Regions from separate parts of the Sporosarcina sp. Y352 genome, predicted to be linked through region 2. Evidence: riboswitches for the same ligand, from Rfam matches in the RefSeq annotation. Region 2 holds a riboswitch; each other region holds the start of a gene.
The links. Region 2 has a riboswitch for S-adenosylmethionine ahead of metA (homoserine O-acetyltransferase MetA). Riboswitches for the same ligand answer to the same signal wherever they lie in the genome.
Positions count from the first base shown of each region.

Region 1 (4,860 bases), on a different contig from region 2:
AAAAATAATACCAGAGACAGGCGTAGTACCGATTGAAAGTTTAATTATTAGGGATAGATTTCAGCCGTTTATAGATGAGTTGAATAGTGTTGGAATTGAAATTGAATGTAAGGAAGAAACAATAATGTAACTATATATCTTGAACAAATGTATACAGAGTAAGTGACTTACAAGGGGCAGTCGGAGCAGTGAGGTTAGCGTCGATGCCTGCTTGGCTTTTTTGCCGCAGGCATCCCCTAGCGCTACAGCAGGTTCAATGGGATTCTTTATTTCATTATATATATATTAACTTATCAGATTAATTGTCAGACAGGAGGGGGATTTATGGACGCCGCAATTATTATTGATTCTTTGCCATCTCTGCTAAAAGCGACATTAATGACTATTCTCTTGGCGGCAATATCAATTGTTATCGCACTCATTATTGGGTTTTTCACTGCAATCATACGAATCGTAAAAGTTAGGATTTTGAATGGAATAGCAAGCACATACATTTCCATCATAAGAGGAACACCGCTGTTGGTACAAATATTCGTTATTTACTATGGTTTGCCTCAAATAGGAATTACCCTAGACCCAATATCTTCCGGGATATTGGCTTTAAGTTTAAACGCTGGGGCTTACTTGTCTGAGTCTTTCCGGGCATCCATACTTGCCGTTGATAATGGGCAGATGGAGGCAGCTATGTCCATGGGAATGACTTATTCACAGGCATTAAAGAGAATAATATTACCACAGAGTATGCGTATAGCAATACCAACTTTGTCAAATACATTTATCGTGCTCATTAAGGATACATCACTGGTTTCAGTCATAACGGTAACAGAACTATTACAAATGTCGAGTTTAATAATAGCTAAAACGTTTGAGCCATTAACAATTTATTTAACCGCCGCAGCAATTTATTGGGTATTAATCACTTTCTTTACAACACTTTTAAATAGACTTGAAATTAAGACTTCTAAATACTTGGTTCGGTAAAAAATAGAATTAAAAAAATGAATGTGGGGTGCTAAACCATGAGTATTATTCAAATTACTAATTTGAAAAAGAGCTTTGGATTAAATGAAGTATTGCAAGGAATCGATTTGACAATTGAAAAGAGCGAAGTGGTCGTATTAATGGGTCCGAGCGGTTCTGGAAAATCAACTTTGCTACGGTGCCTCACCTTTTTAGAAGAACCTACAGCTGGTGTTATTCAAATTGGTGAATTTCAAGTGCTTGCAGGCGGGAAATTAGAACGTAAACGAAAAAAAAACATTCGAGAGTTAAGAAAAAAGACTGGATTTGTCTTCCAATCGTTTAATCTATTTCCCCATAAAACTGCAATTGAAAATGTCATGGAAGGGCCCATTGTCATTCATGGAACTAAACGAAATGAAGCAAGAAAGTTGGCTGAAGCACTTCTAATTAAAGTAGGACTGGGTGATCGTTGTAACCACTATCCAGCGCAACTTTCGGGCGGACAACAGCAAAGAGTAGCAATTGCTAGGTCGCTCGCTTTAAATCCGCTTGTCATGCTTTTTGATGAACCTACTTCCGCTCTTGACCCCGAACTTGTACGGGAGGTACTGCAAGTAATTAAAGAGCTGGCTTCTGAAGGAATGACAATGGTTATAGTGACACATGAAATGAATTTTGCCAAAGATGTAGCTGATAGGATTGTATTTATGGATGAAGGCTTAATTATTGAACAAGGAACATCGGCAGAAATATTTCAAATGACTAAAGAGGAAAGAACGAGAAAGTTCTTGTTGAATGTCGAATAACTATAAGGACATCTTTTATGACACTATGGTCGTAATAGGTGTTTTTTTGTCGTTTTAATTAATTTCCGTTGTGCCGTTCATACATTATCTTCGCAGAATATCTGAATGAAGAAGATCGTGATACAGTTGTGAATAATGGAATTACGCTCGGTGATTGTGGGCGTTTAGATGAAGATGGCGGGGTTATTCTTGATGAGGGAACACCCACAAGAAATCTTTGTATATCCTAAAGACGAAGGAACGCAAAATTTTTTAAAGCAAGTCTAGCCAAAGGATTTCACATATTCTATCTAACGATTTTTCCTTGGTGGAATGACTCATATTTAATTAATAATGAAATATAATTGAATTTTGTTTCAAACTGATTCATTATTAATATTAGACCGTCTTTTGGTGATCACTGGATTGAGGTTACTAATAAGAAATTAGTTCTACAAAGGATGTTTGTTCATGCAAGAAGAAAATATTACGAGAATAAATTTAGATGGAAAAGAATTAATTCTTATTGGAACAGCCCACGTTTCAAAGCAAAGTGCAGATCAGGTAAAAGAAGTAATCGACAGAGAGAGACCTGATTCGGTTTGTATTGAATTGGATGAACAACGTTATCAATCTATCATGGAAGGAAGCAAGTGGAAGGAGACAGATATTTTTAAGGTAATAAAAGAAAAGAAAGCATCTTTACTTTTAATGAATCTGGCAATTTCCTCCTTTCAAAACCGTTTAGCAAAACAATTTAATATAAAGCCTGGGCAGGAAATGATTCAGGGGATTGAATCGGCAAAAGAAGTTGGTGCAGAACTTGTGCTCGCCGATCGTAATATTCAAATAACGTTCTCCAGAATTTGGGGCAACATCGGTTTCATGGGGAAAAGCCAACTTCTCACGTCGGTCGTCTATAGTATATTCAGCAAAGAAAGCATTTCTGAAGAAGACCTAGAAAAAATGAAATCAAAAGACACTTTAAATGCTGTATTAAACGATTTCACAGAAACTTTTCCGAAACTAAAGGAGCCTTTAATTGATGAACGTGATCAGTATTTAGCACAGAAAATTAAAGATGCACCGGGGAAAAAAGTAGTGGCTGTTTTAGGAGCAGCACATATTCCAGGGATTACCAAGGAAATTCATAATGAGCATGATTTACAAGCATTATCGCAAACGCCCGTCAAATCAAAACTACCTAAAATTATTGGGTGGGCAATTCCAGTGCTCCTTCTTTCTATAATTGCATATACTTTTATTTCAAATCCTTCAGCGGGTTTTGACCAAGCGCTAAGTTGGATATTGTGGACGGGTAGTCTTTCGGCAATTGGTGCGGCTGCGGCACTGGGACATCCACTAGCCATTTTGGCTGCCTTTGTTTCGGCTCCTATAACAACCCTACATCCATTGATTGCAGCGGGGTGGGTATCCGGAATTGTTCAGGCATTTTTCCGTAGACCAAGCGTTGGCGATTTCGAAAGATTATCTGAAGATGTATTTTCGATTAAAGGTTTTTGGGCAAATAGGGTAACACGAGTCTTATTGGTTGTCGTCCTCACAAACCTAGGAGGTACATTAGGTACCTTTATAGGTGGAGCTGATGTCATACGTGTATTCTTTGAGAACTTTAAATGAAAAATAGATAGTTTTTTTGTTATCTACACAAGAAGGATATTTAAAACCAATTAAACCAATAGACTTTAATTTATTATCTGATAAGTCATTGACAATGTCTTTTTCATAATGTAATATTGGTCTCAACTTAATAGTTCATATCTTATCCAGAGAGGTTGAGGGACTGGCCCAATGAAACCTCGGCAACAGACTGTTTAGTACTGTGCCAATTCCATTAAACGAAAGTTTAGAAGATAAGAAGAGAATTTTTTGTTCGATTAATTAACCTCTTCTTGCACTATTAAGAAGTGGTTTTTTATTTTCCACACAATAGAATACATGCTAATTAGACAACTAAAGGCATCTTTTAATCGATTATTTGTATCGGCTTAAAAGTTGTCTTTTTTTGTAAATTAAATAGAGAAAATGGGGGAGAAAATAATGACAGAATCTACAAATATCGTTTGGCACGAATCAGAGGTAACAAAAGAGAATCGCCAAGAAGCTAAGGGGCATAAAAGTGCAATTCTATGGTTTACAGGACTTTCAGGGTCAGGAAAGTCGACGATTTCAGTAGCGTTAGAAACAGCGTTACATAAAAAAGGTATTCATACCTATCGGTTGGATGGGGATAATGTTCGGCATGGTTTAAATAAGAATTTAGGGTTTAGTCCAGATGACCGCACGGAAAATATTCGTAGAATCGGTGAAGTCTCAAAACTAATGATTGATGCAGGATTGTTCACGTTAACAGCGTTCATTTCTCCATACAAGGAAGATCGGGATACAGTGCGTGACCTCGTCGAACCAAATGAATTTATCGAAGTTTACGTGAAGGCTAGTTTAGAAACATGTGAAGAACGCGATACAAAAGGACTCTACAAGAAAGCCAGATTGGGAGAGTTGAAAAATTTCACAGGAATCGATGCTCCTTATGACGTACCTGTTGACCCAGAAATCACTATTGATACAAATAAGCTAAGCGTTGAAGAATCAGTTAAAGTCATCGTAAATTATTTAAACGAAAATAAATATATCTGAAAAAACCAATAGATATGTAACTTCTTGATATTGTAGGAATAGAATACCTTTAAACCGACTTGACAGATAGGATTAATAAAGATATTGTTAATTTCAATCATAAGTAGAGCGGGAATTCTAATTGGATGTAAAATTCCGAACATATGAACAATAGATGGCTTTAACCATTGAATGGTTAACTTCGTCTTAAAAAGAGAAGTTACATCATTAATTTTATGGGGGGAGAAGTTTCTATGGTGAAACTGACGTATGACACATGGTTTAAGCCTACTGAAACGTTTAACATTGACGACGAGTCAAAGGGTGCTTTAAATGTTTTGAGATGGGCTTATGACGAATATGATGCTGATCTTGTCTATGCATGTAGCTTTGGTGTAGAAGGAATTGTAATGCTTGATTTGATTTCGAAAACAAAACCAACTGCTAAAGTGGTGTTTTTGGATACAGGGCT
Region 1 covers NZ_JBXCJE010000003.1:53,071-57,930, reverse strand. Annotated here, with positions in the region: gene AC1TO6_RS05800 (saccharopine dehydrogenase family protein) at 1-130, shown strand, start outside; gene AC1TO6_RS05795 (amino acid ABC transporter permease) at 325-981, shown strand; gene AC1TO6_RS05790 (amino acid ABC transporter ATP-binding protein) at 1,020-1,769, shown strand; gene AC1TO6_RS05785 (TraB/GumN family protein) at 2,220-3,389, shown strand; SAM riboswitch class I at 3,529-3,629, shown strand; gene cysC (adenylyl-sulfate kinase) at 3,810-4,409, shown strand; gene AC1TO6_RS05775 (phosphoadenylyl-sulfate reductase) at 4,643-4,860, shown strand, end outside.
Region 1: linked by a shared signal. The riboswitch ahead of cysC (adenylyl-sulfate kinase) and the one ahead of metA (homoserine O-acetyltransferase MetA) in region 2 are both predicted to bind S-adenosylmethionine.

Region 2 (4,860 bases):
AATTTTGTGTAGATAAGGTATATACGGGAATAGAAGTAAAGAACCTGTCATAAATTTAAACTTCCATTTTTTAGGTTATCAAGATGATTGTAAACATTACAATAATTGGCGATAAATCCAATATAGACGTTTTTGAAGTTCTTGAAAAGTGAATGTATCTCCGTTATTAGTTAGTTTCGAGTGCTCTGTTTAGTACTACTGCAATTATCTTTTCCAAGCAATTAGCATACTATCTAAAGAAGCATAATGATGCTCAGGAAAGGTGGAGGCAAATGTATTATCCGTATGCACAACAAATGAGTCGACGGCAACATCGCGTTATGACTGTTACTGGGATTGGGAGTCTTTCAGTTGCCCCGGATACAGCTCAAATTCAATTGGAAGTAATTACAGAAGCTAAACAACTTAGCCATGCACAGCAAGAAAATGCTTATTTGATGAATCAAGTCATTGAATCATTACTGAAATTAGGAATTGCAAGGAAAAATATACAAACTGTTTCGTATAATATACTTCCTGAATATGACTATATTGAAGGTGAACAAATATTTAGAGGATACGAAGTGACAAATGCAATCACTGTAAAAATTTCAGATATTGATCAAGTTGGAAATGTGATAGACGTGGCTGTTCAAAACGGGGCTAACAGGGTTTCAAACATTCAGTTCACTGTTGAAGATGAACAACTTCATTATCAAGAAGCATTGAGCCTAGCATTGAAAAATGCTCTCGTTAAAGCGCAAACCATTGCTGCGACAATGCAGCTGCAACTTGACCCTCAGCCAATTAAAATTGTAGAAGAATTAAAAGCAGAACCCATCTTATATCGTTCTTTTTCAGCGAAGGAAATGGCAGTGGCAACTCCGATTGAACAAGGACAAATCACGATTAACGCTACTGTAAGAGTTGAATTTCAATATTAAAACGGAATCCCAGTAATGATGAAAAATTAAGAGAGTAGGAGAGAAATGGACGCTGAAAAAACTGCTGTATACCAATCACCAGTTGGAAGGATATTTGAAAAATTTAGACGGCAGCGGGACGTATCGTTGGTTTTCGGTGAACCGGTTGAATTTAAAAACAAAAAAGTTCTTCCTGTAGCAAAGATCAATTATATCGTTGGCGGAGGAGGGGGTTATTCAGAAGAAACTGGAAACTCTTCGGTAGGCCAAGGAGAAGGAGGTGGGGGGCGTATTGCCATCCGACCTCTAGGGGTCTATGAAATAGATTCGGAAAAAGTTAAGTTTAGACCTATCATTGACCCTAAATTCACTTTAATACTCTTTTCTGTTTTCACATTGGGTCTAATTCGGTTATTGAAAAATGCTCGTTAAATATGTATTTGTTTAAGGGAGAATCATTATATGCTGTATCGCAGAAAAACGTACAAGATAGAACCGCCGATGTACGAAACGTTTACACAGTTTTTCCACACCTATTTGCTTCCGAATCAGCTGACGCATGGGGCGCAGCTGGTTGGACGGTGGGTTGATGAAGAACTGACGGAGATTATGGCATTATGGTCATACGATAGCAGAGCACATTATGAAACGGTGGATGCCGCCATCCGAGCTTCTGAAATGCATACACAAGCGCAAAGACATCGAAAAACATTCGGTTCGTTATATACCTCATCAAATGAAGAGTTTTTCACTTCGACAGGGGATTATGGGCAATCTAAACAGATTGTTGCTGTTAGTGGTTACATTGTAAATGAGGAAGGACAGGTATTGCTTGTACGGAACAATCACCGAAATGATACATATGAAATGCCGGGTGGACGAGTTGAGCCAGGTGAAACGTTAAAAGAAGCGGTTAAACGGGAAGTGCTAGAAGAAACAGGCATCTACGCTGAAATCGGTGACATGGTCGGCGTTTATCAAAATATCACGGCGGGCATCATCTGTATAGTTTTCCGTGGGAGAGTCATTACTGGTGTGCCGGCTGCACAGCCTCCTGAAACGATTGACGTACAATTTGTTGACTTTGATAAAGAACAAGTAGAAGACTGGATAAAACGCCCGCAATTCGTTTCTAGAGTGAAGGATGCCTTGAATAAAGAGACGATTGCCAATGAGGGTTATGAAGTGAGGCCATATCGATTGGTCGAGCGTTCATGAATAATCACTCTTGGGTTGGAAGTGAAAAGGACTTTATCGATGAACGGGATGTTCGGTGGGTTAATCGGATGGCAGTTGGTCGTTTTGGAGGCAATTCTTCAGCGGGACAAACCAAGAACGAGGATGGCTTTGTTATTTGGCAAAATGAGGATTGGGAATTCGCGGCTATTTTGGATGCACATAAAAGTGCCGAAAGTGCGAAACTTGTCATTGATACACTTGAACAGTTTAAAAGTGATTTTGTAGAGAATATAAACATAAAGGGTTTTCTTGATTTTAAATATTTGGAAGTAAAGCTCCTTGAGATTTTTCAATCCAAGAAGTTTTTGGACAAATGCAGGTGTGTCACAGGAGAAACGGCTTGTCTTATCGTAGTGAGGAAAGCTAATTATGTATGGTGGTTTTCCGTTGGAGATTGCCTAGTATACGTATTACATCCGGATCTGATTGCGCTGAACCAATTTCAACTCAACCAAAGGCAATTCTTCGAGTGGATTGGTCAGGTGAATACGTTTGAGCAAGCAGTACCATGCTACACTTCAGGAACAAGAGAATTGAGAAAAGGGAACAACCTTATTTTTTTGACGACTGACGGTTTGGTGGAATGCCCAGGTGAACCTTTTTCGAATCCATCAAATCTTGTTGCTGAGCTGAATGAAAAAAAACTCGATGAAGGTATTTCACAGTTGTTAACGGAAATTGAAAGACAAAATGTACGAGACAGTACAACAATTGTTGCATGGAATGTGGAAGTAGAAAAGGAAGGCAGCATCCCGAGCGATTATAGGGGATAAAGGAAGATTTAAAGCAAGCGCAGAACGCAGACTGAGTATAAATAAACTCCCGCGTCAGCATGACGCTGGCGCGAGGGTTCATCGTTTTACTTACTCATTTTCTTTTTCTTGCATTTGGATTCATACGTTCTCGCTTTGGTTTCAGGGAACTCAGTTCAGCAAACTCGCGAGCAATTTCTTCACTCATGTCACCAGGTTTTATTTTTTGGTTTTTCGGTGTCTGCGGTAACGAACGCGCATTGTTCCCGCCAGTTTTGTTGTCATCTCTCCCCATTGTAACAGCTCCTTTCATTTCAATAAGTACTTTGTTAAGGTGGCTTTATAAGAGGGATTTATCCGATGAAAATTTTTGCAATAGAAAAAGACCTTTTACAATAGTAAGTTAAGTAGTATAATGGAAGTTAATTAAATATTCTTATCAAGAGAAGCAGAGGGAATTGGCCCTGTGAAGCTTCAGCAACCTCTGACCTAGTCAGGAAGGTGCTACCTCCAACAAGATCAATTCTTGAGAGATAAGAGCTTAGAGCCTAAAAAGAACCCTCTTTTCTTATCATACAGAAAAAAGGGTTTTTTATATTTTAAAAAGGTAGGAAGTTATAAGGTTTTCAATATGAATTGCATCGAGTTGCAGGAGCCTACCGCTATTTAAAAAATCATACATATAAAATCGAAAAGGGGATACGACAAATGCCAATCAATATACCGAAACAATTACCGGCAGTAGAACTATTGAAGAAGGAAAAAATATTCGTGATGGATGAAGATCGTGCAACATCTCAAGATATACGTCCTATGACTATTGCAATTCTAAATTTAATGCCTGAGAAAGAAAGAACTGAGTTACAGCTACTACGATTGCTGGGAAATACACCGTTGCAAGTAAATGTTACATTTTTGAATACAGCAACACATGATTCGAAAAATGTTAGTAAAACACATCTAGATGCATACTATGCGACATTTGAACAAGTGAAACATCGCCGTTTCGATGGCTTGATCATTACCGGTGCACCTATTGAGCATTTGGAATTTGAAGATGTTAACTACTGGAAAGAATTAACGGCAATTATGGAATGGTCAAAATTAAATGTAACATCAGTTTTACATATTTGTTGGGGTGCTCAAGCAGCTCTTTATCATCATTATGGAATTGGAAAATTTGAATTGCCGAAAAAATGCTCAGGCGTTTTTACACATCGTTTATCCGATCCTACCATCAATCTTTCACGAGGCTTTAATGATGAATTCAGAGCGCCGCATTCACGTTATACGTCTGTCTCAATAGAAGAAATTGAAAATGATCCTCGTTTACTTCTACTCGCCAAGTCTGAAGATGCAGGAGCTTTCATAGTCCTTTCCAAAGACAACAAACATATTATGGTTACAGGTCATTTGGAATATGACGCGGATACACTTGCGGAGGAATATGCACGTGACCTTAAAAGAGGGGTAGACATTGAGATACCACAAAACTATTTTCCGAATGATGATCCCACTAAAGAACCTTTGAACACATGGCGCTCACATACTCATTTGCTTTTCTCTAATTGGCTTAATTATTATGTCTATCAAGAAACGCCTTATGTGTGGGAATAACTGTTTAATGACCTTTTTATCGTATAGTGCATAAGATAATACGACAAAGGGGGAAAAAGTGTGGGGTTGTTTATCAATGAAAAAGGGCATCCGAATGTCTTTAAAAATAATGAGGACATTAAAAATCAAAATCAAGAACACTTCAAAATAGACCCTTTAGCGGAATGGATGAAAGAACAGAAGGAAGCGACCGAAACAACCAACCGCCGGTTTAATATGATGGAGAACTTACTGAAACGACAAAGTAAAGCACAATCAAATCGAATGATATCAATCCATGAACAACTATCGGGATTAAAAGAAAATGATATCCGTCGTGAAAGTTTTGAGAAGGAAGCACAAAATTCGTT
Region 2 covers NZ_JBXCJE010000001.1:392,875-397,734, reverse strand. Annotated here, with positions in the region: gene AC1TO6_RS02080 (SIMPL domain-containing protein) at 273-923, shown strand; gene AC1TO6_RS02075 (spore germination protein GerW family protein) at 969-1,334, shown strand; gene AC1TO6_RS02070 (NUDIX domain-containing protein) at 1,365-2,120, shown strand; gene AC1TO6_RS02065 (PP2C family serine/threonine-protein phosphatase) at 2,117-2,914, shown strand; gene AC1TO6_RS02060 (hypothetical protein) at 3,009-3,188, opposite strand; SAM riboswitch class I at 3,327-3,433, shown strand; gene metA (homoserine O-acetyltransferase MetA) at 3,602-4,510, shown strand; gene AC1TO6_RS02050 (hypothetical protein) at 4,571-4,860, shown strand, end outside.

Region 3 (4,860 bases), 150 kb from region 2:
CCTATCCTTCGCCAAACCCAAACGTTTATCTTGAAGAAATCACTTATTTTTCGGATGGGCTGAGAGTGAAAGGGCTTATGGCGCAACCGCTTACGCATGGAACCTATGAAGGTATCCTTTATTTAAGAGGCGGCATGCAACATATAGGAATGGTTCGTCCAGCTCGAATTGCCCAGTTTGCTGCGCAAGGGTTCGTTGTATTCGCTCCTTACTACCGTGGGAACCGTGGAGGGGAAGGTCGGGATGAATTCGCAGGTGCCGATCGTCAGGATGCGTTGAATGCTGTAGACGTGCTGAAACAAAATCCTATGACAAACGTCGAGAGGATTCACTTATTCGCGTTTTCACGAGGCGGCATTATGGCTCTGTGGACCGCTATTTTGCGTGAGGATATTACTTCGGTTGTTACGTGGTCGGGTGTTTCCGATGTCATTTTTACATACAAAGAACGGAAAGACATGCGGCGGATGATGAAGCGAGTTATCGGTGGAACGCCGAACAGCGTGCCTGATGAATACAGAAAAAGGACAGCGCTGTTTCGCGTAGATGAAATTACTGCACCTGTTCTTATCATTCATGGCATGATTGATGAGAACGTCTCATTTCAACAGGCTGTGTTATTGGAGAACGCATTGCGTGAACATAATAAAGTATACGAGACATGGTACTTCCCAGAATACACGCATTTCATTCCACCGGGCATGAATGCACAGCTTGTTAGAGATTTGACGAGTTGGATGAAGAGACAGTGAGTAGATCATTATAGATACTGATTATAATGATACAAAAACAGGGTAGCACAATAAATGTGCTACCCTGTTTAGATTTGATTGTCTTTACTCCATTCCTAGTGGATGGAGCCGCTATAGTCTATCGGATATAGACTAAGAGCATTCTTCTTATGCGATTGGCCCGCCTTTATACGTAATCTCTTCTGAAACCGAACCGAATTTCTTAAAGTTTTCACGGAACATAGATGCTAGTTCTTTTGCTTTAAGATCGTAAGCATTTCCATCTGCCCATGCATTGCGTGGGTTCAACACTTCTGTCGGAACGCCTTCAATCTCTGTAGGCATTGCAAGACCAAAAATGCTATTCATTTCTGTTTCAACATTATTTAGTTTACCAGCAAGTGCTGCACGAACCATTGCGCGTGTATACTTAAGATCCATACGCTTACCAACACCATATACGCCGCCAGTCCAACCTGTATTCACTAGGAATACTTGTGCGTCATGTTCATCAATCTTTTTCCCAAGCATTTCAGCATATACTGTCGCTGGAAGCGGAAGGAAAGGTGATCCGAAGCATGTCGAGAATGTTGCTTCAGGTGATGTGATACCACGTTCTGTTCCAGCAAGTTTCGAAGTGAAACCACTTAGGAAGTGGTACATTGCTTGCTCTTTCGTTAATTTGGAAATAGGGGGCAGTACGCCGAAAGCATCTGCAGTCAAGAAAATAATTGTTTTAGGATGACCTGCAACTGAAGGGTCAACGATGTTATCGATTGCTTGAATTGGATATGCTGCACGTGTATTTTCAGTCAAAGATCCATCATCGTAATTCGGAATGTTTGTTACTGGATCGATAACAACGTTTTCAAGAACTGATCCGAAACGAATTGCACCGAAAATTTCAGGTTCTTTTTCTTGAGATAAATTGATACATTTCGCGTAGCAACCACCTTCGATGTTAAAGACACCAGTGTCAGACCAACCGTGTTCATCGTCGCCGATTAATTTGCGGTTCGCGTCAGCTGAAAGTGTTGTTTTACCTGTTCCTGAAAGACCGAAGAACAAAGCGACATCGCCTTCTTCGCCGACGTTCGCAGAACAGTGCATCGGCATGATGCCATTCTCAGGTAGGAAGTAGTTCATGACAGAGAAGATTGCTTTTTTCATTTCACCAGCATATTCAGTACCACCAATGAGAACGATGCGTTTTTCCATAGACACAATAATGAACGTCTCGGAATTCGTACCGTCAACTGCAGGATCCGCTTTAAAAGAAGGAGCTGAAATGATAGTAAATTGCGCTTCGTGTTTCGAGAGCTCTACTTCAGTCGGGCGAATAAACAATTGATGGACGAATAGGTTATGCCAAGCAAATTCATTCACGACTTGAATGGATAGACGTGAAGCTGGATCTGCACCAGCGAATCCTTTGAAGACGAACAGTTCGTCTTTAACTTTTAAGTGTGTAAGCATTTTATTATATAATGAGTCAAATACATCAGATGAAATCGGACGGTTTACGCTGCCCCAATCGATTTTGTCTTTGGAGGACGCTTCCTCGACAATATATTTATCTTTAGGGGAACGACCTGTATACTTCCCTGTTTGAGCCGTGACTGCTCCATCGGAAGTCAGTTGAGCTTCTCCACGTGATATCGCTTTTTCAACAAGTTGTGGTACTGAAAGTTGAATTTTTATATTTTCACCGGAAAGAAGGTTATTTAGATCGTCGCTAATCTTTGCTGTAATCATAATTATGTACCGTCCTTTACTCATAGTCCCATATAATTGGGTGTCATGTCATCACATTTCTTAAATAGTATAACACATTAAGAATAATAATCTATATTAATCAAAATCTCAAGCAATTAGATGTAAAATCGGCAAAGAAATTTGACAGGGAACAAGTTTTTTCGTAGCATATATAGTTGAACGGATACTCTTATCCCGAGCTGGTGGAGGGGTCAGGCCCAATGAAACCCGGCAACCTGCAATGACTTATTTGTCTGCGCAAAGGTGCCAAACCTGTAGCAAGGCACAGTCCTTGTATGATAAGAGTGAAAGGTGCTTTTAAAATCATGCCTTTCCTCATGTATTAGTACGTGAGCGAAGGGCTTTTTAATTTGTTTAGCCCTTTATCCTCGTGTATAGAGCTCGCAGTGGCTTGTAGTCTTTCCTGAATCCGGGAGGACTCTACATGGGACATATGAGTACCGTATCAATCTCGTAGGATATAAGGAGGAAAAGACATGACTAACCGCCGACTGTTTACTTCAGAATCGGTAACTGAAGGACATCCAGACAAAATGTGCGACCAAATTTCAGATGCTATCCTTGATGCTATTTTGGAGGAAGATCCAAATGCACGCGTAGCATGTGAAACGACAATCACTACAGGACTGGTACTCGTAGCAGGTGAAATCACGACGACTACATATGTCGATATTCCAAAAGTTGTGCGCGAAACTGTTAAAGGAATTGGTTACGTTCGAGCGAAATACGGATTTGATTGGGAAACGTCTGCAGTTCTCACTGCGATCGATGAACAATCAGCCGATATTGCTGCGGGTGTTGACCAAGCACTTGAAGCGCGTGAAGGATTAATGACGGATGACGAACTTGAAGATATTGGAGCAGGCGACCAAGGTTTGATGTTTGGTTATGCTTGTAATGAGACACCAGAACTGATGCCATTACCAATCAGCTTAGCCCATAAACTATCCTTTAAACTTGCACAAGTACGTAAAGATGAAACACTTTCGTACCTAAGACCGGATGGGAAAACGCAAGTGACTGTAGAGTATGATGAAAATAATATACCGGTTAGAATTGATACGATTGTTATTTCAGCACAACATCATCCTGAAGTGACACTTGAGCAGATTCAAAGTGATATTAAGGAATTCGTTATTAATCCAGTTGTACCAACTAATCTAATTGATGAAGAAACAAAGTACTACATCAATCCGACTGGCCGATTTGTAATAGGTGGACCTCAAGGAGATGCGGGTCTGACTGGTCGTAAAATCATTGTTGATACGTATGGCGGTTATGCACGTCATGGCGGTGGGGCATTTTCGGGGAAAGATCCTACAAAAGTGGACCGCTCAGCTTCATACGCGGCTCGTTATGTTGCAAAAAACATCGTTGCAGCAGAACTTGCAGACCGCTGTGAAGTCCAGTTGGCTTATGCAATCGGTGTAGCTCAACCTGTATCGATTTCCATTGATACATTCGGAACAGGTACCGTTGAGGAGAGTAAACTCGTGGAACTGACACGTGAACTCTTTGACCTTCGTCCAGCAGGTATCATTAAAATGCTTAATCTCCGTCGTCCTATCTACAAGCAGACGGCAGCGTATGGTCACTTCGGCCGCACGGATGTTGATCTGCCATGGGAACAAACGGACAAAGCTGCAACATTGAAAGAACTAACAGGGAAATAATTATTGAAAATGCCGGAAGCAAGGACTCGTCCTTAGCTTCCGGCATTTTTTATCGTGTGTTATTATCCTTCAATAAAAAAAGCCGCCAATCAATGGCGGCAATACATCACTTTTGTAGACTCTTGTAATATTGCCCTTTTTCCGCGTATTCACGAACAATTCTTTCCATATCTGCACGGTCGTCTTCATTCAGTTCTCGAACAACTTTTGCCGGTGAACCGAGTGCTAACATATTCGGTGGAATCTTCTTACCGGGCGGTACTAGACTGCCCGCTCCAATAAATGCCCCCTCGCCGATTTCAGCCCCGTCTAGAATGATGGAGCCCATGCCAATCAGCGCACCTTTTTTTATAGTGCAGCTATGTAGAGTAACTTGGTGTCCAATCGAAACTTCGTCCTCAAGGATTAGTGGAGAGTGTGGGCTTTGATGTAGGCAGCACAAGTCTTGCACGTTCACTTTACGTCCGATAATTGTAGCTGAGACATCACCGCGAATCACAGTATTGAACCAGATTGACGATTCGGCACCAATTGTTACATCTCCAGAAATTGTTGTATAATCTGCAATGAATACGGATGGATCGATTACGGGTGTTTTATCTTTGTAGGGATAAATCATTCAACTCTCCTCATTTCTTTATGTAGTGTATAATTATCGTAACAAAGATTAGGATTTTATA
Region 3 covers NZ_JBXCJE010000001.1:544,698-549,557, reverse strand. Annotated here, with positions in the region: gene AC1TO6_RS02840 (alpha/beta hydrolase family protein) at 1-752, shown strand, start outside; gene pckA (phosphoenolpyruvate carboxykinase (ATP)) at 900-2,486, opposite strand; SAM riboswitch class I at 2,674-2,792, shown strand; gene metK (methionine adenosyltransferase) at 2,984-4,180, shown strand; gene AC1TO6_RS02825 (gamma carbonic anhydrase) at 4,287-4,799, opposite strand.
Region 3: linked by a shared signal. The riboswitch ahead of metK (methionine adenosyltransferase) and the one ahead of metA (homoserine O-acetyltransferase MetA) in region 2 are both predicted to bind S-adenosylmethionine.